One region of the Micromonospora fiedleri genome, then DNA from elsewhere that is predicted to be linked to it. Evidence: riboswitches for the same ligand, from Rfam matches in the RefSeq annotation. Region 1 holds a riboswitch; each other region holds the start of a gene.

What was found. Region 1 has a riboswitch for cyclic di-AMP ahead of JMF97_RS12645 (C40 family peptidase). Riboswitches for the same ligand answer to the same signal wherever they lie in the genome.
Region 2: linked by a shared signal. The riboswitch ahead of JMF97_RS25585 (C39 family peptidase) and the one ahead of JMF97_RS12645 (C40 family peptidase) in region 1 are both predicted to bind cyclic di-AMP.
Region 3: linked by a shared signal. The riboswitch ahead of JMF97_RS07025 (coiled-coil domain-containing protein) and the one ahead of JMF97_RS12645 (C40 family peptidase) in region 1 are both predicted to bind cyclic di-AMP.
Region 4: linked by a shared signal. The riboswitch ahead of JMF97_RS27350 (coiled-coil domain-containing protein) and the one ahead of JMF97_RS12645 (C40 family peptidase) in region 1 are both predicted to bind cyclic di-AMP.

The regions. Positions count from the first base shown of each region.
Region 1 covers NZ_JAETXL010000004.1:354,484-361,738, forward strand. The annotation lists gene JMF97_RS12615 (hypothetical protein) at 1-366, shown strand, start outside; partial or broken gene JMF97_RS32220 (transposase) at 552-963, opposite strand; tRNA gene JMF97_RS12625 (tRNA-Gly) at 1,267-1,340, opposite strand; gene JMF97_RS12630 (zinc metalloprotease) at 1,555-2,565, shown strand; gene JMF97_RS12635 (pyridoxamine 5'-phosphate oxidase family protein) at 2,633-3,178, opposite strand; gene dcd (dCTP deaminase) at 3,254-3,832, shown strand; gene JMF97_RS12645 (C40 family peptidase) at 3,906-4,946, opposite strand; cyclic di-AMP (ydaO/yuaA leader) riboswitch at 4,959-5,092, opposite strand; gene JMF97_RS12650 (C40 family peptidase) at 5,267-6,280, opposite strand; gene JMF97_RS12655 ((Fe-S)-binding protein) at 6,535-7,255, opposite strand, start outside.
Region 2 covers NZ_JAETXL010000010.1:153,934-161,188, forward strand. The annotation lists gene JMF97_RS25570 (CDP-glycerol glycerophosphotransferase family protein) at 1-1,093, shown strand, start outside; gene JMF97_RS25575 (hypothetical protein) at 1,199-1,420, shown strand; gene JMF97_RS25580 (alpha/beta fold hydrolase) at 1,431-2,174, opposite strand; gene JMF97_RS25585 (C39 family peptidase) at 2,280-3,176, opposite strand; cyclic di-AMP (ydaO/yuaA leader) riboswitch at 3,303-3,445, opposite strand; gene JMF97_RS25590 (hypothetical protein) at 3,764-4,513, opposite strand; gene JMF97_RS25595 (hypothetical protein) at 4,737-5,156, opposite strand; gene JMF97_RS25600 (acyltransferase family protein) at 5,263-6,387, opposite strand; gene JMF97_RS25605 (glycosyltransferase family 2 protein) at 6,621-7,255, shown strand, end outside.
Region 3 covers NZ_JAETXL010000002.1:668,760-676,014, reverse strand. The annotation lists gene JMF97_RS07055 (BON domain-containing protein) at 1-616, opposite strand, end outside; gene JMF97_RS07050 (hypothetical protein) at 1,426-1,830, opposite strand; gene JMF97_RS07045 (hypothetical protein) at 1,953-2,099, opposite strand; gene JMF97_RS07040 (STAS domain-containing protein) at 2,458-2,820, shown strand; gene surE (5'/3'-nucleotidase SurE) at 2,825-3,649, opposite strand; gene JMF97_RS07030 (1-phosphofructokinase family hexose kinase) at 3,646-4,626, opposite strand; gene JMF97_RS07025 (coiled-coil domain-containing protein) at 4,845-5,939, opposite strand; cyclic di-AMP (ydaO/yuaA leader) riboswitch at 5,944-6,077, opposite strand; gene JMF97_RS07020 (HelD family protein) at 6,228-7,255, opposite strand, start outside.
Region 4 covers NZ_JAETXL010000012.1:123,923-131,177, forward strand. The annotation lists gene JMF97_RS27345 (YibE/F family protein) at 1-1,247, shown strand, start outside; cyclic di-AMP (ydaO/yuaA leader) riboswitch at 1,414-1,544, shown strand; gene JMF97_RS27350 (coiled-coil domain-containing protein) at 1,549-2,562, shown strand; gene JMF97_RS27355 (carbonic anhydrase) at 2,657-3,259, opposite strand; gene JMF97_RS27360 (helix-turn-helix transcriptional regulator) at 3,560-3,892, shown strand; gene JMF97_RS27365 (hypothetical protein) at 3,995-4,546, shown strand; gene JMF97_RS27370 (hypothetical protein) at 4,846-5,646, shown strand; gene JMF97_RS27375 (AI-2E family transporter) at 5,875-7,056, shown strand.

The DNA of each region.
Region 1 (7,255 bases):
CTCGAGAATAACAAGATCCCCCAGGTCCTGCTCGCCTCTGCGCTAAGATACAGCGATTTTGCGAAGCACGATCAGAACGGCCGGCGAACAGAATTCCGGAAGGCTCTTACTCAAGGTGTCGCCATCGCCTATTCCCTACTGCCGGAATTCGATGGCCCGCCCGCCATTGAGTGGACAATCGTGGACTTTCATCATCTCCGACTTATGGACAAGGCTGCTGTAGAGGAAGCGGCTCGGAAGATGGGGAATCGCTTGCGGCTTAATTCCCCCTACAAGGAACAGCTTTCTCAATCGTATGGCCGATATATGATGAGGGTTGCGTTGCCACAGTCAGCGCGTGACTTTGAGAAGGTCAAGCCGGAATGAGGCGTGAGTAGGCAACGCAAGCAGCCAGGGCGCAAGTGGGGCGACAAGGCCGTGATAGGGATGCGGCGCGTGAATCCGGGCAGACCCCTGGCCTGCCCGGCACCCGGGGGCCTGCAGGGCTGTCGCGCAGCGACGCGAAATGCCTTGACCTTGGAGCGGCTGCCCCGCATACGGGCTCTTCGAAGTTAAGCGGGGTTGAGGTGTCCGCGGTGGCGGCGGATTGTGGCGGTGCGGGTGCGTTGCCGCTGGTTCTCGGGGTTGCGGAATCCGTAGGCATCGCGGGCGACGGTTTTGATGACGCGGTTGGTGCCTTCGGAGCCGGCGTTTGGTGATGCCGGTGTGCAGAAACGCGAGGATTTCGGGCCACCAGGTCTCGATCGTGGTGGCGAGCCGGTGCAGTTCGAGCAGGTCTTCCTTGGTGTTCCAGGCGGCCAGGATCGGTGCGCCGATCTTGGCAGGCAGGTTACTGAGCGTGTCGGTCAGCCGGTCGACGTGCTCCGCACGCATGCGGGCTGCTGAGCGGGTCAGCCGGTTGCGTTGCTGCCATTCCGGGTCGCTGGCCCGGCCGCGGCGACCACGGTGGGTCATGCGGGGGCGGAAGGGCTCGACAAGCACCCATTCGAGGAGGCAGGTGAGGTTCCACAACGCTCGCTGCTCGGCCTGGTCCTCAACCAAGTCGCCGAAGTCGTTGGTCAGCTCATCGGTGCGGGACAACCACTCGAACAGCACCAGCGCCTCGTCGTGGCTGAGCCTGACCACAACCTCGTCCTGGTCCACAGCCCGAAGTGTAGGTACCGCGCTGATCTACCAACACGCGACGGCGGAAGCTGACCGCGCCATCGTTCAGGCGCTGCACGAAGGCCCTGGCTGGGACTCGCGTCCTGGCCAGGGCCTTGATCGTGGAGCGGGTGACGGGAATCGAACCCGCACTGTCAGCTTGGGAAGCTGATGTTCTGCCATTGAACTACACCCGCAAGCGGGACCACTGTACCTGAGTCACTGCCCCCGTGCACCCAGGCACCCCGCCCGCCACCCCAGCCGGCGGGCCAGCCCACCGAGCGGCAAGAAGTTTCAGGTCAGCAACATATGCCCATTCTCAAATCTATCGATGGGTTGTAACGTCTGCCCCACGTTTTCCGCACGGCGCGACACAACCCCCCGGTCGCGTCGACAGAAAGAGGTGGGCTTATGGGACTCCGTCCCGTCCTGCTGAACCGGCGCCTCGCCGGCATCGCATCGACGTCACTGGTCATGGCGCTCGGCCTGGTAACGGTGGGCGCGCTGCCGGCCGCCACCATCTCCGCCAGCCCGGCGATGGCCGCCGGGCACGCGCACGCCGACGAGGAGTGCGCGGACCCGACCGGCAGTGCGGCCCGGGTCCGCGGTGGCGGTGTCCTCGCGCATGACCCGAACGAGCTGACCAAGAGCCAGGTCCTTCAGCGGGAGGCCGAGTTCGCCGACCTGCTCCAGGAGCGGGCCAAGCGGGTCGGTCAGCGTAACCTCGGCACCCAGGCCGCCGCCGCGTCGGTCACCATCCCGGTCGTGGTGCACGTGATCCGGAGGGACACCACCCGCGCCGGCGGAAACATCCCCGACTCGATGATCCAATCGCAGATCAACGTGCTCAACCAGGCGTTCAGCGGGGCAACCGGTGGGGCGGCGACCGCCTTCGCCTTCCAGTTGCAGAGCATCAACCGGGTCACCAACACGTCGTGGTACCCGATCCGGCAGGGCACCACCGCCGAGCGGCAGATGAAGACCCAGTTGCGGGTCGGCGGCAAGAACACGCTGAACATCTACCTGGGGGCGCTGAGCAACAACCTGCTCGGCTGGGCGACCTTCCCGCAGACCACGCTGAACAGCATGGACGGCGTCGTGGTGCTGAGTGAGTCGCTGCCCGGCGGCACGGCCACCAACTACAACCAGGGCGACACCGGCACCCACGAGGTCGGGCACTGGCTGAACCTGTACCACACCTTCCAGGGCGGCTGCTCCGGCTCGGGTGACCAGGTCTCGGACACCCCGGCGGAGGCTTCCCCGGCGAGCGGCTGCCCGACCGGTCGGGACACCTGCTCCGCCCCGGGCCTCGACCCGATCACCAACTTCATGGACTACTCGTACGACTCCTGCATGTACCAGTTCACTCCGGGCCAGGCCAGCCGCATGATCAGCGCCTGGAACACCTACCGAGCCGCCTGACGCGAGCCCTTCGGCACGTACCGCCTCCGGTGCCGGTCCCGTTCGACGGGGCCGGCACCGGCTGGTGTCAGGCCGCGCAGCGGGCGCGACGGGCGGAGTGGGCCGCCAACGACGCGGGCCGCTGCGCCTGCGGGGCGGTGGCTGTCGGATCGAGCCAGACCTGGACGGCCGGCACCCCGCCGTGCTCGCCCGGCACGTCGGAGTTGGCGTGGCCGCGACGGCTGAGCATCGCGACCTCGATCGTGAACTCGAACAGCCGCCAGTCGACCTGCGGCGCGGCGCGGGCGGCAAGCGCCAGGCGGGCCACGGTGGCGTCGTCGGTGACCGGCCAGGCCCGACCGGCGACGTACGCCTCGTCGTCGCTCTCCTCCGGCGGGAAGGAGTGCAGGGCATAGCGGCCGTCGCGTTCCAGGTCGCGCCGCTTCGGCGAGTCGATCACAAAGCAGTAGAGACCGTCGTCGGTGATCACCGGGGAGACCGGGTGCACCCGGGGCCCGCCGTCGGCGCGGACCGTGGCCAGGTAGCCGAAGCCCGGGCCGTACTGCTGCATGAGAAGGCGGATCTCGTCGGCGAGTCGAGGCTCGTCAGCGGCGAATTCGGACCAGGAAGCCATGTCGACATCTTATCGAACATACGTTCTAGACAGGTAGCGCGACACGCAGGTCAGCCATATCGGTATGGTGTGGCGATGCTGCTCTCCGACCGCGACCTGGTCTCCGAGATCAAGGCGGGCACGCTCGCGCTGGAGCCCTTCGAGCCCACGCTGGTGCAGCCGTCCAGCATCGACGTACGCCTGGACAAGCTGTTCCGGGTCTTCAACAACCACCTCTACACCCACATCGACCCGGCGACCCGGCAGGACGACCTGACCTCACCGGTCGAGGTGCCCGACGGCGAGCCCTTCGTGCTGCACCCGGGCGAGTTCGTGCTCGCCTCCACCCTGGAGGTCATCTCCCTCGGCGACCAGTTGGCCGGTCGACTGGAAGGCAAGTCCAGCCTGGGGCGCCTGGGCCTGCTCACCCACTCCACCGCCGGCTTCATCGACCCCGGCTTCTCCGGGCACGTCACGCTGGAACTGTCCAACGTGGCGAACCTGCCGATCACCCTCTGGCCCGGCATGAAGATCGGTCAGCTCTGCATCTTCCGGCTCTCCTCGCCGGCCGAGCACCCGTACGGATCGGCCGTCTACGGCTCCCGCTACCAGGGGCAGCGCGGGCCGACGCCGAGCCGGGCCTGGCAGAACTGGCGCACCTGGCCGACCCGCTGACCACGCCAACGCCAGGCCCACGCCTCCGGCAGGACCACGCCAACGCCAGGCCCAAGCTCAGCCAGGACCACGCTCAGCCGGGTCGGCCGAAGCTGTGGATGGGGCTGGTGTCCATCCGTTTCATCTTCACCGGCTGACCGGCGCGGGAGGCGTGCACCACCCAGCCGTCACCCACGTACATGCCGACGTGGTGCAGATCGCGGTAGTAGAAGACCAGGTCACCCGGGCGTAGGGCGCTGCGGCTGACCGACGCGGTGACCTGACGCTGCCGGGCCGCGTTGTGCGGTAGCGCCACCCCGGCCCGCGCCCAGGCGGCCAGCATCAGACCCGAGCAGTCGTACGCGTGGGGTCCCTCGGCCCCCCACACGTACGGCTTGCCGATCTGGGCGCAGGCGAACTTCACCGCCACCCCCGCCGGCCCGCCCGGATAGCCGGCCGGGCAGGGCGCCGGACGCAGCGGGCCGCCGCCTCCATTGCCGTACGCCCGCAGCCGGAGCCGCTGCAACCGGTCGATCTCGGCGTCGATCTGGCGGCGCTTCTGCGCGAACTCGGCCTCCGTACGGGCCAACTGGTCGATGGTGCGCTCCAGCCCGGCCTTGGCGGTGGTGAGTTCGTCGCGCAGTTCGCTCGCCTCGCGTACGTCCTGTTGCTGGAAGTGGGCGTAGCGGTCGAGCAGGCCGATCTGCTCCACGACCTCGCCGGGCGACCTGCTGTCCAGCAGGGCGTTGACGGCACCGACCGTGCCGCCCTTGTACGCCCGTGCCGCCAGCGCGCCGACCCGGGTCATCGCCGCGTCGACCTGCTGCTCAAGCGGTGCGATCCGAGCGGCCAGGGCGTCGGCCTCCCGGCGCTTGCCGGCGAGATCCTGCCGGGTGGCGTTGTGGCGTTCGATGAGTGGTTCGAGCCGGTTCCAGTCCGCGTCGATCTGGCGCTCGATGGCGTCGACCGTCGGCTCGGCGTGGGCCGCCGTCGCGCCGCCGGTCAGCATGACGGCGGTCGCGGACAGGGCGGCGAGTGCGGTGGTGCAGCGGTACCAGCGGGATCGCGGCGCAGCCGTCGTCGGGCCGGGCGTCGCCGGCCGTGCTGACGGTGGCCGCGGGGCATGGTGTGCCACCGGGCTCCGTACTCCTTCTTCCCGTACCGCCTACCGGGTTAGCTGACGGGTTCGGGCGGGAAGGGAGCGCCCTACCGCGGTGATCGCGGATTCACCCCGGGAACCTGGATCCCCGGCTCGCGCAAGCGACTCGGCGGTGTCGGACCGTTACCGCCCCTGGTGGACGGAACTGCCATCGGACCCGACGATTGCCCAGCGTAGGGACGATCCCCGTCGATACGCAACACATCCACACCATCACTCACGGTGCACAAATCCGACAACGAACAGGGCCCCCGGTCGCTTGACCGAGGGCCCTGGTGATGTTCCTGTCTGCTCGCTCAGCCGGGTCGGCGGAACCCGGCGATCGGCATCGTGGTGATCGGGGAGACGTTCACCGGCTTGCCCGCTCTGGGTGCGTGCACCATCAGATTGTTGCCCAGATAGAGGCCGACGTGACTCAGGTCACTGCGGAAGAAGACCAGATCGCCGGGGCGGGCCTCAGACCTGGAAATGGCCTTGCCCTCGTTCCACTGCGCACCGGTGAAGTGCGTCAGGTAGATGCCGGCGGCCTTGTACGCGTACTGGGTCAGCCCGGAGCAGTCGAACGAGTTCGGGCCGGTGGCACCCCAGACGTACGGCTTGCCGACCTGGGCGCAGGCCACCTTGATGGCGGTGCGGGCCGCCGCGCTGACCACCCCGTTGATGGTCGGGCAGTTGGTGGTCTTGACCGTGGTCACCGGCAGCGACCGCTCAAGTTGCTTGATCTTGGCATCGATCTGCTTCTTCTTCGCCGCGAGCTGCTTTTCCTTCGCCTCCTGGTCGGCGATCAGCGCGTCGAGCTTGGCCTTCTGCGTGTCGTACTTCTTGCGGACCTTCATCACGCTCTCGAGCTGCTGGCGCTCGTACGCCGCCAGCCGCTCCAGCATGGCCATCTGCTCGCCGAGCAGGTCCGGCTTGGCGTTCAGCAGCACCGCGCCGATTTCCTGGGACGGTCCGTTCACGTAGTACCGCGAGGCGAGGTCCGCCACCCGGTTCATGGCCAGTTCGGCTTCCAGGGCCAGCGGCTGGATCTTCTTCTGCAGGTCGGCCGACTTCTTCCGGTTGACCTTCAGCTGCGACCGCACCTTGTTGTACTGCTCGATGGTGGGCTCAAGCTGCTGCCACTGCTTGTCGATCTGACGCTCGATCTCCTCCACCGAGGGCTCGGCGTGCGCGGGGGCGGAGAGCAGGCCAGCGCCGACTGCGGCGGCAGCCACCAGGACGAGCAGACGGTGAGCGGCTCTCCGCAGACCACCTGGACGGCTCGACCGTCCGGGCACGTGACGATGGAGGGGCATGGTTGCCACCGGCAGCGACTCCTTTGCAACCGACCGCCGGGTGTCCCGCGGGCGGTAGAGGGGCGGAACAGACGACCTACGGCGGTCGGTGCCCAACATTAGGGAAGGCACCGGGCGGAATCAAGGCGACCAACGAACGATTCACGTTTGCGCGACCGGTTGCGCACAAAGGGTGTCGATCATTTCGTTATAGTCACGCGGGTAAATATGAATACGGGGTACGACGGACCACGTGAGCCCGCCGTACCCCGTAGCTGTTCAGGCCTTGCTCAGCTGCCGACCGGCTCGCCCTCCTCAGCGCCCCGGGCCTGCTCGGGGCGGACCGACCGCAGTAGGACGCTCGCCACATCGACCACCTCGACCTGCTCGCCGGCGCCCTTGCCGTTCACTCCGTCGGTGAGCATCGTCGAGCAGAACGGACAGCCGACGGCGATGGTCTTCGCCCCGGTGGACATGGCCTCCTCGACCCGGTCCACATTGATCCGCTTACCGATCCGCTCCTCCATCCACATCCGCGCGCCACCGGCGCCGCAGCAGAAGGAGCGCTCGCTGTTGCGCGGCATCTCGGTGATCTCGCCGGCGCCCAGCGCACTGCCCAGCACCTCACGCGGCGGGGTGAAGACCCGGTTGTGCCGCCCGAGGTAGCACGGGTCGTGGTACGTGACGCCGCCGTCGACCGGCTGCACCGGGGTGAGCTTGCCGGTGGCGACCAGATGCGCCAGCAACTGGGTGTGGTGCACCACCTCGAACTCGCCGCCGAGCTGGCCGTACTCGTTGCCCAGGGTGTTGAAGCAGTGCGGACAGGTGGCGACGATCTTCCGCTTGGCCTTCTCGCGGCCGGAGAACGCCTCGTTGAGGGTCTCCACGTTCTGCTGAGCGAGCATCTGGAAGACGAACTCGTTGCCGATGCGGCGGGCCGGGTCACCCGAGCAGGTCTCGCCCTCACCGAGGATGGCGAAGGAGACGCCCGCCTCGTTCAGCAGCGTGGCC
Region 2 (7,255 bases), on a different contig from region 1:
GCCCGGGTCCGAGTACCAGGTCACCATGTGGCTGCCGTACCTGGAGCGGATCGGACGGCCGTTCGTGGTGATGCTGCGGGAGCCGGACGCGCTGCCGGTCATCGCAGCGGCGACCACCGCTCCCGTGCTCTACTGCCCCACCCTGCGCACCATGGACGAGGTGCTGGTGCCGAGCCTGCGCGCGGCGTTCTACGTCAACCACGGCGCCAAGAACAGCCACTGCCTGCGCTTCACCCAGCTCACCCACATCCAGTTGCACCACGGCGACAGCGACAAGGCCTCCAGCGCCAACCCGGTGTCGGCGATCTTCGACCGGATCTTCGTCGCGGGCGAGGCGGCCATCGACCGGTACGCCCGGGCCGGGGTGGACATCCCGGCCGACAAGTTCGTGGTGGTCGGCCGTCCCCAGGTCGAGGCGATCGAGGTGCGCACCGGCCCGGTCCGCCACCTGCCGAACCCCACCGTGCTCTACACCCCCACCTGGACCGGGCACCACGCCGACGCCGACTACTGTTCTCTGCCGTTCGCCGAGGCCCTGCTGACCCGGCTGCTCGACCGGGGGGCCACGGTGATCGTGCGGCCCCACCCGTACACCGCCCACAACCCGGCCTCGGCCCGCCAGTTGGGGCGGCTGCACGACCTGCTGGCCGCCGACCGGGCCCGCACCGGTCGCCCGCACCTGTTCGGTGCCGCCGCCGGCGCGCTGACCCTGGCCGAGTCGGTGAACCGCGCGGACGCCCTGATCTCCGACGTCTCCGGGGTGGTGTCCGACTGGCTGCACTCCGGCAAGCCGTACGCGGTCACCGACACCGGGGTCGACGGCGACCGGTTCCTGGAACGGTTCCCGCTGGCCGCCTCCGGCTACGTGCTGCGTCGGGACCTGGACGAGGTGGACGAGGTGCTGACCCGACTGCTGGACACCGACCCCCTGGCCGAGGCCCGGTGGGCCACCCGCCGCCGGTACCTGGGGGACTTCCCGACCGAGACGTACGCCGAGGGGTTCCTGACCGCCGCCCGGCGCGAACTGGACCCGCACTGGGCCGCCCCGGCCCCCCGGTCCGCCAGCGACGCCCCGTTCTCCCCCGCCACCTGAGCGATGCCGCCGCCGGGTACCGGCCCGGCGGGCGGCCGGCTCAGTTCTGAACACTGTGGATGGTGCCCCGACGGTCGCTCGCGACACTGTGCTCCAATGAGGGCCATGATTCTCCAGCGCGTCGTCGCCGTCGCTCTGCTGCTGTACTGCTTCGTCGGGATGGTCCTCTCGCGTGTCTACCCGTTCATGGACGACTGGCCCGAACTGGCGGAGACAGCGATCGCGATCAGCAGCGCAGTGGCAGGAGTGCTCGGGGTGGTCCTGTGGTTACGCAAGTCCACGGAACATGCCTCCCCCGAGCAGGCCGGCGACGGCGAACGGCCCTGACCAGGACCGGTCACCGTACGGCGTCGAGCAGCGCCAGTACGGCCGCCGGATCCTCGACGTGGGCGTTGTGGCCGAGCCCGGGCAGCGTCACCACCGGTACGCCGTACTCCTTGAGCTGCGCGTCGGTGACCATCGGGTCGTGCTCGCCACGGGCCAGCAGGACCGGCGCGTCGATCGTGGCGAGCAGGGCGCCCAGGTCGGGCTCGCCGACACCGAAGGCACTCGGGTCCATCGCCAACCGCCACCGGCCGTTTTCCTGCCGTAATCCGGCCGCCACGGCGGGATCCTCCGGGCCGAGCAGGTCGGCCAGCCCGGCGACCCGCAGGTACCGGCGCGCCGCCTCGTCGCGGTTGTCGAACCAGGTGACCGGGCGGGCGGCCAGATCCGTGGCGCGGGACAACTCCGCCGGGGACCAGACCGCCTTGATGCCGAGCCCGACCACCGCGTCGACGGTGACCGCCCGGCTCACGGCGGCGAGCGCCAGACCGACCACCCCGCCGAGCGAGTGGCCCAGCACGATCACCCGATCGCCGGGGTGCAGGCTCGCGGCGACCTGATCGGCGAGTGCGGCGAACGAGTACGCCGGCAGCGGGGGTGACGCGCCGTGGCCAGCCAGATCGGGGGCCATCCACCGTCCCGGCCACCGCTGGTGCAGCAGCGGCGCGCAGCGCAGCCACACGTCGCCGGTGGCGCCCATCCCGTGCAGCAGCAACAACACCGGCGCGCTGCCCCGCTCACCCGACTCCGTGATCATGTCGGGCAGTCTGCCACCGCCCGGGCCGGTCGGCGAGAGCCGCGACCGGGATACGACACCGGGCACCGACCCCGAAGGGTCGACGCCCGGCACGAACAGCAGGTATCAGGACGAATAGCCCCGGGTGGCAGCCCAGTTGGCCAGGTCGATCGTGCTCAACCAGTACGAGTAGTACGACGCGTCGGCCGAGTCGGCGATCTTCACCATCCGGCCCTCGTCCTCGTAGCCGACCACGGCGACGTAGTGGCCGCCGGGGAAGGAGTGCCAGCCACCGGCGGTGTCCACGACGCTGCCGGCGACGTTCACCACGACGCCACGCCCGTCGGAGATCGCCGCCACGACATCAGCCTGAAGCTGGTCCATCTGGGCCGGGGTCGCCGCGCCGCCGGGGATCATCGTGGTCTTGTACGGCTCGCCCTTGACCGCGGCGTTGAGCGCCCGAGTGGTGTCGTACGCCGAGTTGGTGCCGGCGAAGGTGGTGCCCATCTGGGCGGCGAGGGTCTCCTGGCCGCGCTCGATGCCGGCGGCGCTGAGCGCGTTGCGCACCGCTGCCGGGCCGCAGTAGTAACCGTTGATCTGGGCCTGGTAGTCGTACGACAGCACCTTTTCCGCCGGCGGCTTCGGGGCGGCCTTCTTACTGGCCACGTCCGGGTCCGCGGTGGCGGCCCGCGCCGACGGCGAGGCAGCTGCGCTGCTCGGCGCGGCACTGCCGGGGGCGGCGCTGCTCGGGGCGCTGCTCGGGTCGGCACTGCTGGGAGCGGCGCTGCTGGGGGCGGTGGCGACCCGCGCCAGGGAACGGGAGGCCGCACTGTCGTCGCGCAGTTCGGCCACGGCGGTCGCGGTGGGCGCGTCGCCCAGGTTGTCGTCGGTCCGGGCGACCAGGGCACCGGCGCCGGTGGCCAGCACGAGGGCCGCCGCCGATGTGGCGAGGAGCTGATAGGGGCGTTCGGTGGCCAGCTTACGGAGCTGACGCTTGAGGGTGTGCTTCACGAGATCCTCCACGGGCTGAGGGGTGGACGGGTGGGGCCTGGCTCAGGCTGCGGAGAGCGGACCGGCGAGCGCAGGCACCACGGTGCCGTGGAGGCGGGGGAATATCGGGGGGATCGAATTGTGCTGCACGAGGACAGGAACTCCTTCCGACACCGCCGACCGGGTTAGCTGACGGATTCGGGCGGGAAGATCGCCCTACCGCGAGCCGTGGCTCGCGGATTCACCCCAAGTGGTGCAGTGGTTCCCCGGTTCGTGTGATCACGATTGAGCGGGTCGGCGCGGCGTCGCCACTTGCGATCATTTACCGCACCGGACAGGGCGACACTACTGGTCGGTATCGCTCCTGCCAAGCCTGCCCTGACCTGCTTAAACCTGGCCCGGTGCGATTATTTTCGGGTATCGCGGAACTGTCGTCGCTCAATGGGACAGCACTCGCGGACATCCCTGTCGAGGCGGTAACCGGACCGGACGTTCACAATGCCCCGCACATTGCGCCCCGCCTTCGACGTCTGACCCACGTTGACCGATTCGGCAATTGCTGTGACCGGGGTCACCGAATTTCGGCCCACCTGTCGCTGAACTGGCGAGGAGGCGACGGCTCATCCCACCCGGGCCGGCCGCCAGCGCAGGGCCGCTGCGGGCCGGCCGACGACCACCCGACGCGGCACCGGCAGCGGGTTCGGCCGTAGCCGCTGCGCTGCGGCGTACGCCTCGGTGGAGAGCGCGCGGGCGGCGTCGGCGGCGAGTTCCGCGGTCCGCCAGGCGTCGCGTTCCTGCTGCGCGGCGGCCTGGTACGCCGCGAGGCGGCCGTCACGTACCACGCGGGCCAGGAAGATCTCCTGCTCGGCGGGGTGCCGTCGGGGATCCCAGCCGGCCCGGTGAGCCAGCGCGTCGGCGAGCTGCCGCCCCGTCAGGTCGCCGCGCCAGTATGCCGTCATCGCGGCGTGGTGCAGCCAGCGCTCCCGAGCCGCGTACTCGGCGGGGGTCCGGGGCGTACCGGGGCTGGGCCAGGCGGTGGCGGCGGCGAGCCGTCGGGCGGCGGCCTCGGCCTCGTCGTACGCGGCCCAGGCGCGGTCGAGTTCCGTCTGCGCGCGGTGCCATGCCGCCCGGTGGCGGCCGGCGTTCTGCGCGGCGCCCGCCGCCGCGACGGCAACCTCACCGGCGTAGCGACGCTGGTCCGCGACCTCGTCGTTGTCCGGGAGGTCCGGGGTCCGGTCGGTCGGCGGGGCCGGCTCGGGTCGGGCGACGAGCGCGGTGAGCACGCCCAGCGCGAGCACCAGCAGCACCGACCAGATGGCGGCGGCCCGAGGCGCGTCGATCAGGAACTGGTAGAGAACGGTCTTCTCCATGTCGATACCTCGCGGGAGCGGATGTGGCGGCCTGGGGGTGCCGCCGGTGTCGGGTCGCCGGGTAGCGGCGGATCGTCAAGGTGGTGGAGCGCGGCGGGACACCCACGGTGGGGGCCCGATCGCCGCGGCCCGTCGCAGGCGGGCGGCCGGCGCGGAATGCGGAAGGCACAACCGGGACAGCCGTACGAGGGCCGTCCGGGTCAACCGACGGTACGGGCGGGAATCAGGCGCCGGGCGGGGCGCGGCCGCACCGCAGACCCGAGGCGTCCACCGCAGGAGGCTGATCGTCGGCAGCCGCGCCGGCCAGGTCGACGCCCTGTTCCGTCCGCGCCGACGGCACCGGTGTCGTCGCGGCGCCAGCGCCGGGGCGGTCGTCGCCGCCGCTCACCAGTTCATCGGCCGTCGGTGGGATCGCGGCGCACCGGTCGGATGCCAGCGCCTCGGTCGGCGGAGCGAAGCTGACCATGCTGGGCTGCCCGGCAGGGCCCGCCGCCGGTCCGAGATCACCGGGATGAGCGGCGGGTGCGGGCATCGTCCAGGCACCGACGGCGAACGCGGCGGCGACGGCGAATCCGGTCAGCAGCCGTGCCACCCGACGCGCCAACCACCACAGAGGAGGACGAGTGGGGACGATCGGGAGCACGCTGCCACGCTACCGCCAGGTCCCGCGGGCCGCACTGCCGCCGGGCGTGTCGCAGCGAAGAACCTGATTCGGGTTGCCCGGAGCGCCGCGGGTCAGCGGAGTGAGCTCACCGTCCAGGCTGGACAGCGGGAGGGGACCGGCGCGGGGCCAGGCGACGCATCATCGGTTGTTCGACGAAGCGGTGCACCAGTGCGGCGAGCCCCAGCGTGAGCGCCAGGAAGCCGATCACGGCGGCCGGGCCCCACCAGCCGGGCAGGCCGGTCCCCCAGTCCCCGGTGATCCGGAGAATCGTCATGATCACGAACACGTGCACCAGGTAGAAGGCGAACGAGACCTCGCCGAGCCAGACCATCGGACGCGACCGCAGCGGGGAACGCCGCCCCCGCACGTCGGCGTCCGCCGCCGCGGCGATGACCAGGACGTACGCCGCCGCCAGCAGCGCCGCCCAGAACTCGGCCCGGATCCACTCGGCGGCGGCCACCCAGGTGACCACGAAGATCAGGCTCGCCAGTGGCAGGCCGGGACCCCGCCACCGCCCGCGCAGCATGAGTTCGGCGGCGGCCACGCCCATCCAGAACTCCAGCGAGCGGACCAGGGGGAACACCTGGGTGAACCACCACCGGCTCTGCTCCGGCACCAGGGTCTGGGCGGGCCACAGCGCCAGGATCAGCAGCGGTACGGCGATCACCACGGCCCACAGCTGCCAGGGCCGAGCCCGGCGTACCAGTGGCAGGACCAGCGGCAGGCACAGGTAGAAGAACAGCTCGCAGGAGAGCGACCAGCTCACGTTGTTGACGCTGTAGAAGTACCCGGGACGGGGATCCCAGGCCTGGATCAGGAACAGGTTCTCCAGCGCCGCGACGGGGTTGATCGGATCGGCGAACCAGACGGCGGCCCCCATGGCCAACGCCCAGAGCAGGACGTGGTTCGGATAGATCTTGGCGAACCGGCGCCGCCAGAACCGCCGCCGGGAGTCGCCGGGTCGGGCCGACCAGACCAGCACGAAGCCGCTGAGGATGAAGAAGAACTGCACTCCGGACAGGCCCAGAGTGAAGACCTTGCCGACGACCGCCTGGTAATCCGGTTCGGCGATGATCCGCATGGTGCCGGCGTGGAAGCCGAAGACCAGCAGCGCGGCTATCCACCGCAGCCCGGTCAACGACGGTAGCCGGCTGGCCAGGGCCCGGTCGGTCGCGGAGCCCGGCGGTGCCGCCACCGGTGCGCTGGTCATGCGGGCACCTCCGGCGTCGGCGGCACGCGTCTCCCCTCCCCAGGGCCGGTTGGCCCGTTCCGATCGGCTGCCGGGGCCACCCGGCGTCGCCCGTCGGGCACCCTACCCGCTGACTGATCGATCCACTCGTCGGGTGATCGGTGACCGTACGCTGTCACGCTGTTCAATCGGTTCACCGCTGCCGGCCATGTCTGGTTCCCGTCCTGTCCATCCGGGCGGTCGAGGGTGTCGGCGTGGTCAATCAGCCGACGCAAGCGCCGCTGCTGAGCATCGTCGTGCCGGTCTACGGCGTCGAGGCGTACCTGCGTCAGTGCCTCGACTCGATTCGTGAGGACGTGCCCGCGGACGAGACGGCGGCGGTGGAGTTGATCGCGGTCGACGACGCCTCACCGGACGGCTGTGGACAACTGCTGCGCGAGTACGCCGCCGACCACCCCGGAGTGCGGGTGCTGCACCTGGAGACCAACGTCGGTCTCGGGCCCGCGCGCAACGCGGGCCTGGACGTGGCCACCGGCGAGTACGTCTGGTTCGTCGACAGTGACGACTGGCTGCCGCCGGGCACCATCGCGGCCATGCTCGACCGGCTGCGTACGGACCGGCCCGACGTGATGATGATCGACCATCTCCGGGTGCACGAGTGTGGACGTCGCGACATCGACGCCAGCAGTCGCCTGCTGCGCGGGACATCCGGCGTGGTGCGGCTGGTCGACCGGCCGCACCTGCTGCGGGTACAACACACCGCCTGGAACAAGGTGGTACGCCGGGCGTTCATGGCTGAGCTGGGGCTGCGCTTCCACCCCGGCTGGTACGAGGACATCCCGTTCAGCCATCCGCTACTGATCGGCGCGGATCGGATCTCGGTGCTGGA
Region 3 (7,255 bases), on a different contig from region 1:
CCACCTCGGCGCGTTCGGGCATCGAGTGCACCAGACCGCCCAACAGCACGGTGTCGCCGTGCACCCGTACCGTCACCTGCTCGGCGTCGGTCGCCCGGTTGCGGGCCAACGCGTCGACGATCCGGTCGGCCAGCCTGCTGCCGTCGGGACGCACCGTCGGCCGTACGGTGATCCCGTTGCTGATTCCGCGTACGCCGTTGAGCTGGTTGACCGATTCCTCCGCGGCGCGGCGTTGGTACTCCCATTCGACCTGGCCGTGCAGGGTGACCCAGCCGTCCGCGACCGTCACGTCGAGCTGCTCCACCGGCACGAAGGCACGCCACTGCAGGGCGTGTTCCACCGCGGTGGCGATCTCCGGATCGGTGCGCTCCGCACCGGTGATCAGCCGTACGGCGATGTCGTTGGCGACCACCCGGACCTGGGCGACCCGGTGTGCCGCGCGTTCCGCCGCCCACTTCTTGGCGTAGCTGTCCACCCGGCCGGTCAGCGTCACCACGCCCTCGGCCACGGTCACCCCGATCTCGTGCGGCTGTACGCGGGGCTCCCAGTCCAGTTCGTCGAGTACCGCGGAACGGATGTCCTGATCGATGCGGTTGATCGTCGAGATGCTGGCCATCGCCTTGCTCCTCCCTTGCCGGCGTGGCGCGGCCCGCTTTGCCGGGTCCGCGGCACTCAGCCTGGTGGCGGTCCGGGTGATCCGGCCTCACCCGGGTCGGAGGAGGTCCGTGGGAGCGCTTCCATTTGCTTCCCGAAACGGTTAGGGTGAGCCCATTCCTCGGGTGCGGGAGCCAATCGCGCCGGTGCCGGAGCCAGGGCAGCTCCGTTGGGTGTCTGCTGTGCGTCCACCCACCTCGGTCACGGGGTGTGGGGCGTCTCCCCCCGAGAGGAACTCAGATGCGGAGAGGTCTCGTCGATCCGGCGGTGTCCGCGCCCGGCTGTGCCGGCGCCGGACCCGTCCTGCGAGCCCGACCGGGGGCACCGTCCGCCGCGACCACGCCACCCACCACCGGCACCGTACGCCTGAAGGCCCGGCCCGCTAAGGAGGGCGAACTGTGGCTGGCTGGGCAGGGTGGGCCGGGGCGTCGCACCGGAGCCACCCGCCTCACGTCGACGACCGTCAGCAGCGCGGGCTTCTTCTTCCCCGAGCCCGACCGGCCAGACGGCGTCGCCCCCGGGTCCGTCCGCGTCCACCCCGGCCACCGGCCCGGCCGCGTTCCCGACCCGCCCGCCGCCGTCGGGCGGCTGTCCGGCCGCCTGCCTCAGCGCCGGCTCGTGACGCGAGTGAGCTTCCGACGACCACCACCCGCACCACTCGCTGGCCGTCCACACCCGGTCAGCGCAACGGACCCCGTCCGACCGGATCGGTCGGACGGGGTCCCGTCCCGAGCTGAGCCCGTTCGACGCCAGCAGGGTGAAGGCCGCCGCTCAGCGGTCGGTCTCGGCGGGGGAGTCGGGGCGCTCGACGTCCACGAACTCGATGTCGTCGACGGACCGGTCACGGCTGCCCGCGGCGCGGGCAGCGGTGCCGGCAGCCCAGCCGAGCGCGGCACCGACCAGCGCCGCGCCGATCAACAGGGTCCACGGCAGGGCGGGACGGCGACCGGCCAGGGCGTCGAAGGCCCGGGTGGCCCGGCGGCGGGCCTCCTCGGCGGCCGATCCCACCAGCTCCCCGGCGTCGTCGGCCAGCCCCGCAGAGGTGTGCCGGGCGGAACGGGCGGTGTCCCGGAGGTTGTCACCCGCGGTACTCACCGCCGACACGAGGTGGTGCCAGGCGTCGTCCGCGATCCGCTCCGGCTTGCTGCGGCGTTCCAGCAGGTTGGTTCCGAACATGGTTCCCTCCTCGACAGGACCGAGGCCGGTGCCCGCATGAGACCTCCTCGGCGGCTTGCCCGGCGTGCGGCGGGGGTACGCCTTCGGAGGCTGTGCCCCGCCGGATGCCCCCGCAAACCGGATCAGCGGGACGACACCACCGCGACGGCAGCCCGGGCGAAGTCGTCGTCGTCATCGTCGTCGTCATCGCCCCCGCCGCCGAAACCGCAGGCCAGGACGAGGGTGAGCAGTGCACTGACGCCGGCCAGGGTGGCGAGCCTGCGAAGCATGTCGTCGTCCTCTCATCGATTCGGTCAGTGGTGATGCTAGGCACATTCCTGCCCTGACCGCAGCCCGGCTACCAGCGGAGCCGGCCTCACGGCGGACGCCTCGCCGCGCTGGATATCGAAACCGCTGGCATCGGCCCGCTACCCTGGTTCGACGGCGTGGGCTGGCGCGCGGTGTGGAATAGCGGCCAGCGCGTCGAGTGATAGGACATGAAAAGTCCGGACAAGGGCGACTTGGCACGCCCCTGTCCGCGAATTGCTCATCCCGAGGGGTGGCGACCGAGGCCGTTGGAGGAATACTCTCGGTCGCGGCCCGCGTACTGATGAGGCGCCCGTCGTACGGGCGAGTGGAGGTGCTCGCGTGAGCCTGTCGATCCTGCAGACGGTTCGGCCTGGTGGTGTCATCGAGATCGCCCCGCGAGGGGAGATCGACGTCGACACCGCGTACGAAGTGAAAGAGGCCATCGCCGAGGTGCTGGCCAAGGGCCGGCCGGCCCGGATCGAGCTCAACATGCGGCTGGTCACCTTCATCGACTCGGTAGGCATCAGCGCGATGGTCGCCGGATTCCAGACTGCCGAGGTCAGTGGCGTGAAACTGGTCGTGACCGAGCCGAGCCGGTTCGTGCACCGGCAACTCTGGGTGACCGGCCTGCTCGGCCTGTTCGGCGCCCCCGAGCCGTACTACGCGGGGGCCGCCACACCCGAGGTCCTTCCGGGGGCCTGACCCCTCATCCGGCGTCGAGGCCGGACAGATCAATATCGGTCGCCTCGGTGATGGCCCTAACCGCCGTCACCGAGGCGTAACCCTCGGCGAGCAGGGCCAGGTCGGTACCGGGCTGCACCGCCTGACCGGGCTCCTCCAGCGACGTGCGGACGAAACCGTGACCGGATTCGGCGACCGTCATCTGCACCTGGCCGAAGGTGGCCAAGCTGCCTCGGCGTACCCCGCGAAGCCGCTCGTACGGCAGATCCGGCGCGTTCACGTTGAGCACGCTCGCCACCGGCCCGGTGGGTAACCTGGGCAGCAGGTCCAGCGCGACCCGGGCGGCGGTCGCCCAGTGCCGGTCGGCGTCGCGTACCCGTGCGGCGGCGGCCACCGCCGCACCGCCGCTGGCCGCGGTGGCCTCACCGGCCGACAGGACGTCCAGGGACACCGCCATCGCCGCACAGCCGTTCGCGGCGGCGGTGAACGCGGCACCCACGGTGCCGGAGTGCAGCACCGCGCGACCGGCGTTGGCACCACGATTGATTCCGGACAGCAGCACCTGCGGCGGTGGCCCGAAAGCGCCGTGCACGGCGATGAGCGCGATGAAGCCGGGAGAACCGCCGACCGCGAAGGCGGGCATGCCGTCCAGGTCCGGTAGCGGGTGCTGGTGGACCACCACCCGACCGTCCTGCTCGATCGCGCTCATCGCGGCGCTGGTGCCGCTGGCCTCCTCCAGCGGGGCGGCCACCACCACGTCCAGACCCCGGTCGACGGCGGCCCGGGCCAGCGCGTGGATGCCGGGAGCGGCGATCCCGTCGTCGTTGGTGATCAGGACCCGCAGCGTCATCGCCCGCCCGCCCGGTGGGCCAGCTCGTCGGGGGTCGTGCGGTGCTGCGGCCGGATGCTCGCCGGCTCCAGCTGCACCCGCTCCACCAGGCCGGTGATCGAGTCGACCCGGCCGGTGCCCAGCCCGTGGCGCGTGACGTTCAGCGCACCCGCCGCCGCCCCGGTACGGATGGCGGTGCGGACGTCGCCGCCCTGGGCCACCACGGCGGCCACCCCGGCGGTCATCGAGTCGCCCGCGCCACGCGGGTCGGCCGCTTCCAGTTGGGGCATCAGCACCTCGAACACCTCGCCGTCGACCAGGGCCAGCGCCGGCTTCTCGGCCCGACTGACCACCACGTTCTCCGCGCCGGCGGCGTGCAGGTCGTACATGGCGCGGGTGAGCTGTTCCTCGTCGTCGTCGGCGGCTCGGCCGTCCGCGATCAGCTCCTCGTGGCTGACCTTGAGGAAGAACACGCCGCTGTCCACGACCGCCGTCAGGTGTTCGCCACTGAGGTCCACCACCACCCGGCTGCCGTTGGCGCCGAGGTCGGCGGCGAAGCGCCGGTACAGGTCGGCGGGCACCAGTGACGGGTCGTTCGGACCGCTGAGCACGCACACCTCCGCGCGTAGCCCTTCGCTGAGGGCGAGGTTGTACAACTCGTCCAGCTCGTGCCGGCTCAACGGTTGGCCGGGCACGTCGACGATCTCCTGCCGGGTGCCCCCGCGGCGGTCGTGCACGTACCCGCCGCTGCCGCCGGAGTCGCGGTTCACCAGCTTGAGGTCCACTCCCTCGCTGACCAGCAGCGGCGCCAGGACCTCCCCGATCTCGCCGCCGAGCGCCGTGCAGAGCACCACGTCGACACCGAGCGACAGCACCATCCGGGCCTGCCAGACGCCCTGTCCGCCGGGGTGCAGGTGCAGCTCCGGTACGTCGCTGGGCTGGTCGACGGTGACGGTCAGCAGCGGTGTGGGCGCGAAGACCATGACGTGCCCGGTCACCGGGCCCACCCGCAGGTGCCGGACCGGGTGAACCGCGTGGTGGGTTGTCTCATGCGAGTTGCGCCCCCTCGTGGCGAAATGTCCACTTCCGTCTTAGACGGTAACCAAGGTGGCGGATTCGCGCGCGTCGACGGGCGGGGGAGTGCGGCGTTTCGCCGTGCGGGCACGATGCGACGCCGCCGGGTGGAAGTCCCACCCGGCGGCGTCGTGTGAACGGGTCAGTACACCGACAGGTGCACGTGGTTGGTGTGGTCGCTGGACGGGTCGCCGCGACCGCCGCTGTAGGACTTCCAGCCGCTGCTGGGCAGCCAGATCTGCTTGTACCAGATCACGTAGAGCACGGCGAGCCGGTCGGCGTTGTTGACGAAGTACGCCGCCAGGTTGTTGCCGTACGTCCGGTCGCCGCCCGTGGCGACCCCACCGAAGCCGTTCTTCTGCGCGGCGAAGTCGCAGGCCCGGCCCTTGGGGTGCTCGCCCGAGCCGCCCGAGCGGTAGCAGGAGACGTACCGGGTGAAGCCGGCCGCCTTGGCCTGGTTGAGCGCGTGCAGCGTGCGCGGGGTGATGCAGCCGTTGGCCGGGGTCGGGTCGTTGACACTGCACGACTCCGAGGGCCACGAGCCGTCCGAGTTGCGGGGCGCGGGCTTGGCCGTCGGGCTGGAACCGCCACCACGGCTCGGGGTGCGGGCGGCGCGTTCCGCGGCCTGGGCGCGTTCGGCCGCCTCCGCCCGCTCGTTGGCCACGGTCAGTGCCCGCTCGGCCTGGTCCTTGCGCTTGGCCATCACCGCGACCTGCTTGCGCTGCTCCTGGACCTCGACGTCCAGCGCCTGCTTGGTCCTGCTGACCTCGTCGCGGGTGGCCCGCAGCTCACCCAGGGCACGCTCCTCGTTGGCGGCCACCGCGTCCAGCGCCGCCGCCCGGTCCATGAAGCCGGCCGGAGAGCCACTGTTGAGCAGCGCCGACGCCGCGCCGAGCCGGCCGCTGCGGTACGCCTGTGCGGCGATCTCGGCGACCTTGGCACCGCGTTCGGTGAGCTGGTTCTCGGTGGCGGTGAGCTGTGTGGCCAGTTGCTTCTGTCGCTTGACCGAACGGTCCAGCGCGGCCTTGGCGTCGAGGTAGCCCTTGCTGGCCGCCTCCAGTTGGGCGCGCAGCGCCGGGGTGCCCCCCTCGTCACCGACGTCGGCGGGAGCCGCCGCCAGTAACCCGTGTGCCGCGGCCGGGCCGGGAACGAGCGCGACGCCTACGGCGAGAGCGAGCGCCGCGCAGATCAGGGCCGCCGTTCGGGCGGCCGGTTTCACGGTTGCCACTGCTGGCATGCACATGTCCTTCCGTCAGCCGCCGACCGGGTTAGCTGACGGGTTCGGGACGGAAGATCCCTACCGCGCGTGCGCGGATGCACCCCAGGAACATGGTTCCCCGGCTCGCCCCTGCGGGCGATTAGGCGGCGACCACCGCCGGCACCGGTGGGTGCCGCCTGGCGGAGGCCGGGTCCGAGCCTACCGGTGCTGCTGTGACCCGTGCAGCCGGTGTGACTCGTGGTGTTCGTCCGGTCACCAGGAAATCGGACGAAAGTATCATTTGTGGCGAATTGCGGTAGCTCGGTGTCAGGTGGCCACATCGACCGTGGTGAGCCGCTGGGTGGCCCGGGACAGCGCGACGTAGAGCGTACGCACACCGGAATCGGGCACCGCGCGGATCTCACTCGGCGCGACCAGCACCACCGCGTCGTACTCCATGCCCTTGGCCTCCAGGCTCGTCACCACCTGCAGGCGGTCGCCGCCGAGGCCATCGAGCCAGCCCGTCACCTCGTCCCGCCGCGGCACCGGAGTGATCACTCCGACGGTGCCCTCGACCTCGCCGAGCAGGGTGCGCGCGGCCGACACCACGCTCGTCGTCAACTCGGCGGCCGGCACCACGAGCTGCACCGGGTCGACTCCGGTGGAGCGGACCGCCGTGGGCAGCGGGAGATCCGGGTACACCCGGCGGATCTCCTCGGCCGCCACCGCGAAGATCTCCGCCGAGTTGCGGTAGTTGGTGGTGAGGGTGAACCGGTGACGCGGACGCCGACCCAGGGCCTGCTCCCGAGCGCGGTTCAGCTCCTGCGGGTCTCCCGTCCAGGCGGTCTGCGCCGGGTCACCGACCACGGTCCACGAGGCCAACCGGCCCCGCCGGCCGATCATCCGCCACTGCATCGGCGAGACGTCCTGCGACTCGTCGACCACCACGTGGGCGTAGTCCCGGTAGTCCTCCGGGCGTTCGCGGGCGGCCTGTCGGGCGGCCCGCTGCCGGTCGGCGAAGGTGCTCAGCTCCCGTACGCCGCCGGCCAGCTGGAACGGATCCCGCTTGGCCCGGGCCGGGCGTACCGGCTTACCGAGCAGCGTGTCCAGCTCGTCGAGCAGCGCGGTGTCGGCGACCGTCGGGCCGTGAGTGGCCAGCCCTCGGTAGGCCTCGCCCAGCAGCCGGATCTCGGCCCCGGACAGGATGCCACCGGCGTACCGGCGCAGCCGCTCGTGGTCGGCCAGCCAGCCGAGCACGTGCCGGGGATGCAGCCGGGGCCACCAGGCCTTGAGGAACTCCCGGAAGTCGCTACGGTCGATCAACTCGTCCTCGAAGGCGCGCTGCTCGGGCAGGC
Region 4 (7,255 bases), on a different contig from region 1:
GGCCGCGCGACGCCCCCCGCCCGGAGGCCGGCGACGACCTGCCCCGGTACCACGGCACGGTCACCCGGGTGGTGACCGAACCCTGTCCGCCCAACCCCGCGGTGCCGGAGGGCACCCCGACGACGGCCGGTGGCCCGTGCGGCACCGTCACGGTACGGGTGCAGGACGGCCCGGACGCCGGCCAGCACGTGGACGCCCCCATCCCGGCCGGGCCGGGCGCACCCTCGGTCAGCGTCGACGACGACGTCATCCTGGTCTCGTTGATCGACCCGGAGGACCCGGCGATCAGCACCTACAACATCGCCGAGCACCAGCGCGGTATGCCACTGATCTGGCTGGGGGTGCTCTTCGCCGCCGCCATCGTCGCCTTCGGACGCCTGCGTGGGCTGGCCGCCCTGGCCGGCCTCGCGGCCAGCTTCGCCATCCTGCTCACCTTCGTGCTGCCGGGCATCAGCGCCGGCCAGCCGCCGCTGATCGTCGCCATCGTCGGCGCCGCGTTGATCATGTTCGTGGTGCTGTACCTGACGCACGGGGTGTCCGCGCAGACCTCGGTCGCCGTACTCGGCACCCTCGGCGCGCTCGTACTCACCGGGTTGCTCGGCCTAGCCGCCACCAACGCGACCCACCTGACCGGCTTCGGCAGCGAGGACGCCACCACCCTGTCGATGTTCCGGGGCGACGTCGACCTGCACGGCCTGCTGCTGGCCGGCATCATCATCGGGTCACTGGGCGTCCTGGACGACGTCACGGTCACCCAGGCCGCGGCGGTCACCGAGTTGGCGCACGCCAACCCGAACCTGTCCCGCCGCGAGTTGTACCGCTCGGCGACACGGGTGGGCCGCGCGCACATCGCCTCGGTGGTGAACACCATCGTCCTGGCGTACGCCGGCGCGTCGCTGCCGCTGCTGCTCCTGCTCACCGCCGACTCCCGCGCGCTGGGTCAGATCGTGACCAGCGAGTTCCTCGCCCAGGAGATCGTCCGCAGCGTGGTGGCCACGCTCGGGCTGATCGCCGCCGTACCGCTGACCACCGCCCTGGCCACGGTGGTGACCACCGCCGGACGGCGCCGCACCGGCGCGAACGCCGCGCCCGGAGCACCCGACGACGTGGCCGTCGCCCAGCCGCGACCGGCGACGGACCGGGCCGAGACGCTCCAGGCCCTCAGCACACCGCGTCCCCGTCACACGCCCCCCGCCACCCGTTCGGAGTGGCCCGAACCGGACAGGAGCACCGACACCCCATGGTGACACTCCTCAACGTGAGCACGCCGACCGAAAGGATCGACAAGCGTGTCACTCGTCACCCAGTGCGATTACGAAATGACACATCTTGCCGGGTTCGGCGCGTAGAGGACCAGACCGACCGTCGGGTAACCTCACTGCCGGTCACCGCCGAAGGCGCGCACCGGCGCCTGCGGTGCCACCGCCCAATCGCCACCAGGCGAGCCGGGAACCCAGGTACGTGGGGTGAATCCGCACCAGCGGTAGGGGCCACTTCCGTCCCGAACCCGTCAGCTAACCCGGTCGGCGGTCGATGGAAGGGAAGACAGTGACGGCACCCCTACGCCGCTGGTTGACGCCCGTGGTGGCCGTGTTCGCCGCGTTCGCCGTCTTCGCCGGCCCGCTGCCGGCGACGGCTGCGCCGAAGCCCCCCAAACCGGCCGGCCATGACGACGACCCGCCGATGCTCAACGAGCTGATCGAGGCGACGAACCGGGACTACACCAAGGCCAAGTCCAAGCTGGAAAAGTCCAAGAAGAAGCAGCTCAAGCTCGCCGTCGAGGTCCGCCGCGCCGAGGCCGACCTGGACGCCCTCGCCCCACAGGTCGCCGAGATCGCCACCCAGTCGTACCGGACCGGCCGGGTGGGCGCGATCGCCATGCTGTTGCAGAGCAACGCCCCCGACTCGTTCATCCACCGCGCCGCCGCGCTCGACGAGTTGAACCTGGTCAACAGCAAGAAGCTGGGTGAGGTCAACGCGGTCAAGCGCCGCGCCGAGACGGCCAAGCTGGCGCTCGACGCCGAGGTACGCGAGCAGCAGAAGCTGACCAACGACATGGCCCGCAAGAAGAGCGACGCGGAGAAGTCGCTCCGCCTGGTCGGTGGCGTCGGTCTCACCGGCGGCCTGGTGGCCGCCACCTCTCCGGTCGCCCGACCCGGCCCCAACCGGGCAGCCGACGGCGGCTGGAAGTCCGAGTCGTGCAACCAGAACGACCCGACCACGTCCGGCTGCATCACGGCACGCACCCTGCACATGTACAAGGAGGTCAAGCGCGCCGGTTTCAACCGGTTCGTCGGCTGCTACCGACCGGGTGACAAGTGGGAACACCCCAAGGGCCGAGCATGTGACTGGTCGTTGCAGAACAGCGGTTTCCGCCCCTGGTACAACGACGACACCCGGATCTACGGCAACAACCTGGCCGCGTTCCTGGTCCGTAACGCCGACCGGTTGGGTGTCTACTACGTGATCTGGAACCGGCAGATCTGGTTCCCGGCGACCGGTTGGAGTTCCTACAGCGGCCCGTCGAACCACACAGACCACGTGCACGTCTCGATGTACTAGCGCACGTCCAGCATCGCTTCGAGGGCCGTCCCGCCGTCCGGTGGGGCGGCCCTCAGCTCGTCTGCTGACGCCCTCGGCGGCCCGGCGCTCGCCGTCAGGCGACGGGCGCCGCGACCTCGGCGACCAGCTCCGCCGGTTCCGCAGCCACCGCCCGGACCTCGCCGGCGGCCAGCCGGTACGACATGCCGACCACCGCGCAACGCCCGGCGGAGACCTCGGCGGCCAGCGTCGCCGACGATCCCAGCATCGCCGTCACGGTCTGCGCGATGTGAATGTCGACGATCTCGTTCAGGTCGTTCACCCCGGCGGCCTGCGCCTGGCGCAGGCTGGGCACCACGGCGTCCACCACCGCACCCAGGTGACCCGTGGGGGCAGTGCCGGTGGCCAGCGCCGCCCGGGCCGCCTGCACGGCACCGCAGGAGTCGTGCCCGAGCACCACCACCAGCGGCGTACGCAGCACCGACACCGCGTACTCGACGCTGCCCAGCACCTCCGGGCCGACGGTGTGCCCGGCGGTACGGACCACGAAGAGGTCACCCAGCCCGCGATCGAAGATGATCTCGGCGGCCAGCCGGGAGTCGGAGCAGCCCACGATCACCGCGAACGGATGCTGCTCGCCGGCGACGGCAGCGCGACGTCCGGCGTTCTGATTGGGATGCCACGCCGTATCGGTGACGAACCGCCGATTACCGGCCATCAGTTCGGCAAGCGCCAGCTGTGGCGCGCCCGGAAGATCCGCGGTGAGCAGTTCCCGCTCCGGCCGCAGCTCTGTTCCGATCGGTCCGGGTCGACTCATCCGGCGCCCCCTCGCTACTCATGCGATGCCTGGTCATCCCGGGCCGACACTGGTCACGGGCTGGTCCAACGGTCACACGCAGCGCAAGCCGCGTCAAGGAATGCGTGATATGGATTTCAGGTATCCCCGGACGCTTGCGCTCCGGGCCGAGCGGGTGCAGGGCCCGACGGCATAGCCCGAAAAAGCTGAAAGGCCCATACGATGGGCGACATGGCAACGACAGGCGAGCGGGAGAACGCCCGTAACTGGACTTTTCTCACCAACCACGGGCACGTACTGCTCGCCATCGCACGCAACCCCACCGCCCGGCTCCGCGACGTCGCCGACGAGGTGGGCGTGACCGAACGGGCCGCTCAGGCCATCGTCGCCGACCTGGAGGCCGAGGGTTACCTCCAGCGCACCCGCGTCGGGCGACGCAACGAGTACACCCTCAACCCGTCCGGTCGATTCCGGCACCCCGCCGAGGCCGATCGCCAGGTCGGCGACCTGCTGGCGCTATTCACCGAGGAGCCAGTGGCCGGCACCACGTCGTAGCCCGGATCCCTGCCGCACATCCGTCCCGCGCGTGGTGGCCTTCGCCACCCCTGAACGAACGGGCCGCTGCGGTTGTCCCGCAAGGGCGATAGGTTTGACCGCGTGCCGAGTCTCGCGTTCACCCGTCCACTGTGGTCGGTGACGCGCTGCCCGCTGGCGGATCTGACCCGCCTGGCGCTGACGGCACTCATCCTGGCCGTCGGCCTCGGCGGCATCACAGCCACCGGCCTACCCGACGGCACCGCAGACCTCCCGGCCGCCCCGCCCGCCGCCGCACTGCCCAACCGCCCCGGGGACGCCCCCGCGACCGCCCGAGCCCTCTGGCCCGGCAACAACGAGTCGACACTCACCCTGGCGTCAACGCGCACCCGGCCCCGCAACGACGAGTCGACGCTCACCTCGTCCTGGAACGCGTCAGCGCTCACCTCGTCCTGGAACGCGTCAGCGCTGTTCTCGTCCTGGAACACGTCAGCGCTGTTCTCCCGGGACGAGTCGGCGCTCGTCTCGCCCGTGAGCGTTGTGCATGCCGCAGCCGTGGTGCCGCACTCCGAGCACACCGATGCCGGAGCCGTCCGCGCCAGCGCCCGGCCTGCCGCCGTACGCCTCGCCGCCGGCCCCGGTGAACCGACCCGGCGCGGCCCTCCGACCGCCTGACCTCGGCAGGCTCACGACCACTGGCTGGCTTTGCAACCTCACCTGGCCGAGTCGGGTCGGGCTCGCACCACCTGACCGGCATCGGCACCCACACGCCACCCGCCGGTGAGGACCCGCCCGACCACGAGTCACGGTCACAGGTTGCAGCCGACGGCCACGAGTCGCGGTCGCGGACCACGGCACGGGTTGCAGGCCACGGCCACCGGGCCGCAGTCGGAGTCTGCCGCGGCGAGACGCCGCCCAGCCCTGTTCCTCCCTTTCCAGCACAGTCGACGAACCCCATCCGCTACGAGGTGCTGATGATGCAGATCGCTCTCTCCGCCGTCCTGCCCGACGTGTCCCGGGCCGCCGTGATCTGGCTGAGCCTGTTGGGCATCGTCGTACTCGCCGTCTCCGGCCTGCTGCTGCGTCCCCGGCGACTCCGGTTCGACGCGGGTGCCCGGATCCGGGAAGCCGCCCTGCCGACCCCGCCGGAGCAGCGGGAAGAAGATCGCTGGGCGGAAGAGGTCATGGTGGCCGCCGACCGCGCCGAGGCAACGGCTCGCCGCCGACGCGACGAATGGCTCGCCGCACAGGACGAGGCCGAGCAGGCGTGGGAGGCGTACCAGACTGCGGAGGCGGACGTACGCCGGTTGGCCGAAGCCGCGAGCATGCCGCTGCCGCACACCCCACGCACCCCCGCCGAGTACGCCGACCGGGAGCGCTGGCTGCACCGGGCGGTGCTGGACGCGTACTGGCGGCGGGAACTGTCGGTGGAGCAGCTCAGCGATGTCTTCGCGCACCGCGGCTGGGATCCCCGCCTGCACCCGGTCCAGCAGGAGTTGGTGCTGCGCCGGGCGATACGTGACCACCTGTTCGCCCGACAGCGGGTCGCCCGGGAGCGGGAGCAGGAAGCCTGGCACGCCGCCGAGGTCGCCGCCGCAGCCGCCCGCAACCTGCGAGCCGAAACCACCACCGCCCTCCTGGCCGCCGACCAACAAGACTCCCTCCTCCCTCTCCTCACCGACCCCACCCCACCCACCACCGAACACGCCAACCCCGAACAGACCCGCGAAATCCCCCCCACCCCCATAGCCCGCCCCCCAGCCCCCGCCTACTAACCCACCCCCTCCCCACCCCTCCCACACACCCAACCCCCTCCCCACCCACCCCCAGCCCGCGTTGATCAAGACGTTTTGGTCTGCCTCAGCCCGATTTCCGACCAAAACCTCTTGATCAACGCGAGGGACCGGTGCCGCGAGCCGAAACCAAGGCCGGAGGGCGGGATGGGATGGGGGTGTCGGGGGGAGGGTGGGTGGGTAGGACCTCGCCGACGCGAGGAGGGCGACGTGGTCGCAGCGGGGGGTGCCGGGCGCGAGCCCGATGAGGCGGCGCACCGGGCGGCAGCGGCAGAAGCCGGGCCACGGCAGACGTGGACGGCCCTGCCCTGGCTGGTGCGCACCGCTGTGGTGTGGAGCGCCTGCCTGGTGGTGATCGCCGCTGGGCTCTACCTGTTGGCGCGGATCACGCTGCTGGTCACACCGCTGGCCATCGCGCTGGCCGCCACCTTCTTCCTTGCCGCGCTGCTCGACCCGGTACAACTCGCGCTCCGCCGGCTGCGGCTGCCTGCCTCGCTGGCCGCGCTGCTCACCGTCCTGCTGCTGCTCGGCATCCTGGGTGGCCTCGGGGTGCTGGTGTGGAACCTGACCGCCAACCAGTTCAGCGAACTGGGTGACGAACTACAGCAGGGCCTCGGGCGCACCCGGGATTTCATCACCTCCACTCTGCCCGTGACCGACCAACAGCTCGACGGTCTGATCGACCAGCTACGCAAGGCGGCCACCGAGCAGGAGGTCGACCCGGTCGCCAGCGCCCGCACCGTGACCGAGGTGTTCGGCTCCGCCCTGCTCGCCCTGGTGCTGCTGTTCTTCCTGCTCAAGGACGGCCGGGCGATGTGGCACTGGACGTTGCGCCGGATGACCGGGCCGAACCGGGAGGTCGCCGCCGAGGCGGGGCGGGTCGGTTGGCGCACGCTCGGGTCGTACACCCGAGGCACCATGCTGATCGCGGCCATCGACGCGATCGGCATCGGCCTGGCACTGGTGCTTCTCGGCGTGCCGTTGGCCTTCCCACTGGCCTTGATCACGTTCATCGGCGGGTTCGTGCCGATCATCGGGGCGACCGTGGCCGGCGCGGTCGCGGTGCTGGTGGCGCTGGCCGCCAACGGTCCCACCACGGCGCTACTCACCCTGGCTGCGGTGATCGCCGTGCAGCAGATCGAGGGGAACCTGCTGGAACCACTGGTGATGAAGCGACAGGTACGGCTGCATCCGGTAGTGATCCTGTTGGCGGTCACCGCCGGCACCCTCATCGCCGGCATCGCCGGTGCCTTTGTCGCGGTGCCGATCGCCGCCGTCGCCTGGCGGGTCATCGACAGCGTGCTGCGCCAACGCCAGGCTGCCGCAGCACCCCGACCGGCACCTGCGGCACCCGAGGAACCCCCGGCCACCGCAAATCCCGCACCCGGCTGAGGTACAGGCACTCCGGCCCGCCGCGCAAGCGTCAAGTGGGGCTACACGCTGTCCGCCCTCGACGACGCCGGCCTGGTAACCCCGCCCGTCGCTGACCGACCATCTACCCCGCCTCAACCCCTTTGCTCTGCTTCAACCCACGCAACGGATCCTGGTCGGGAACTGTGCGTGGGTTGAAGCAGAGCAAAGGGGCCAAGGT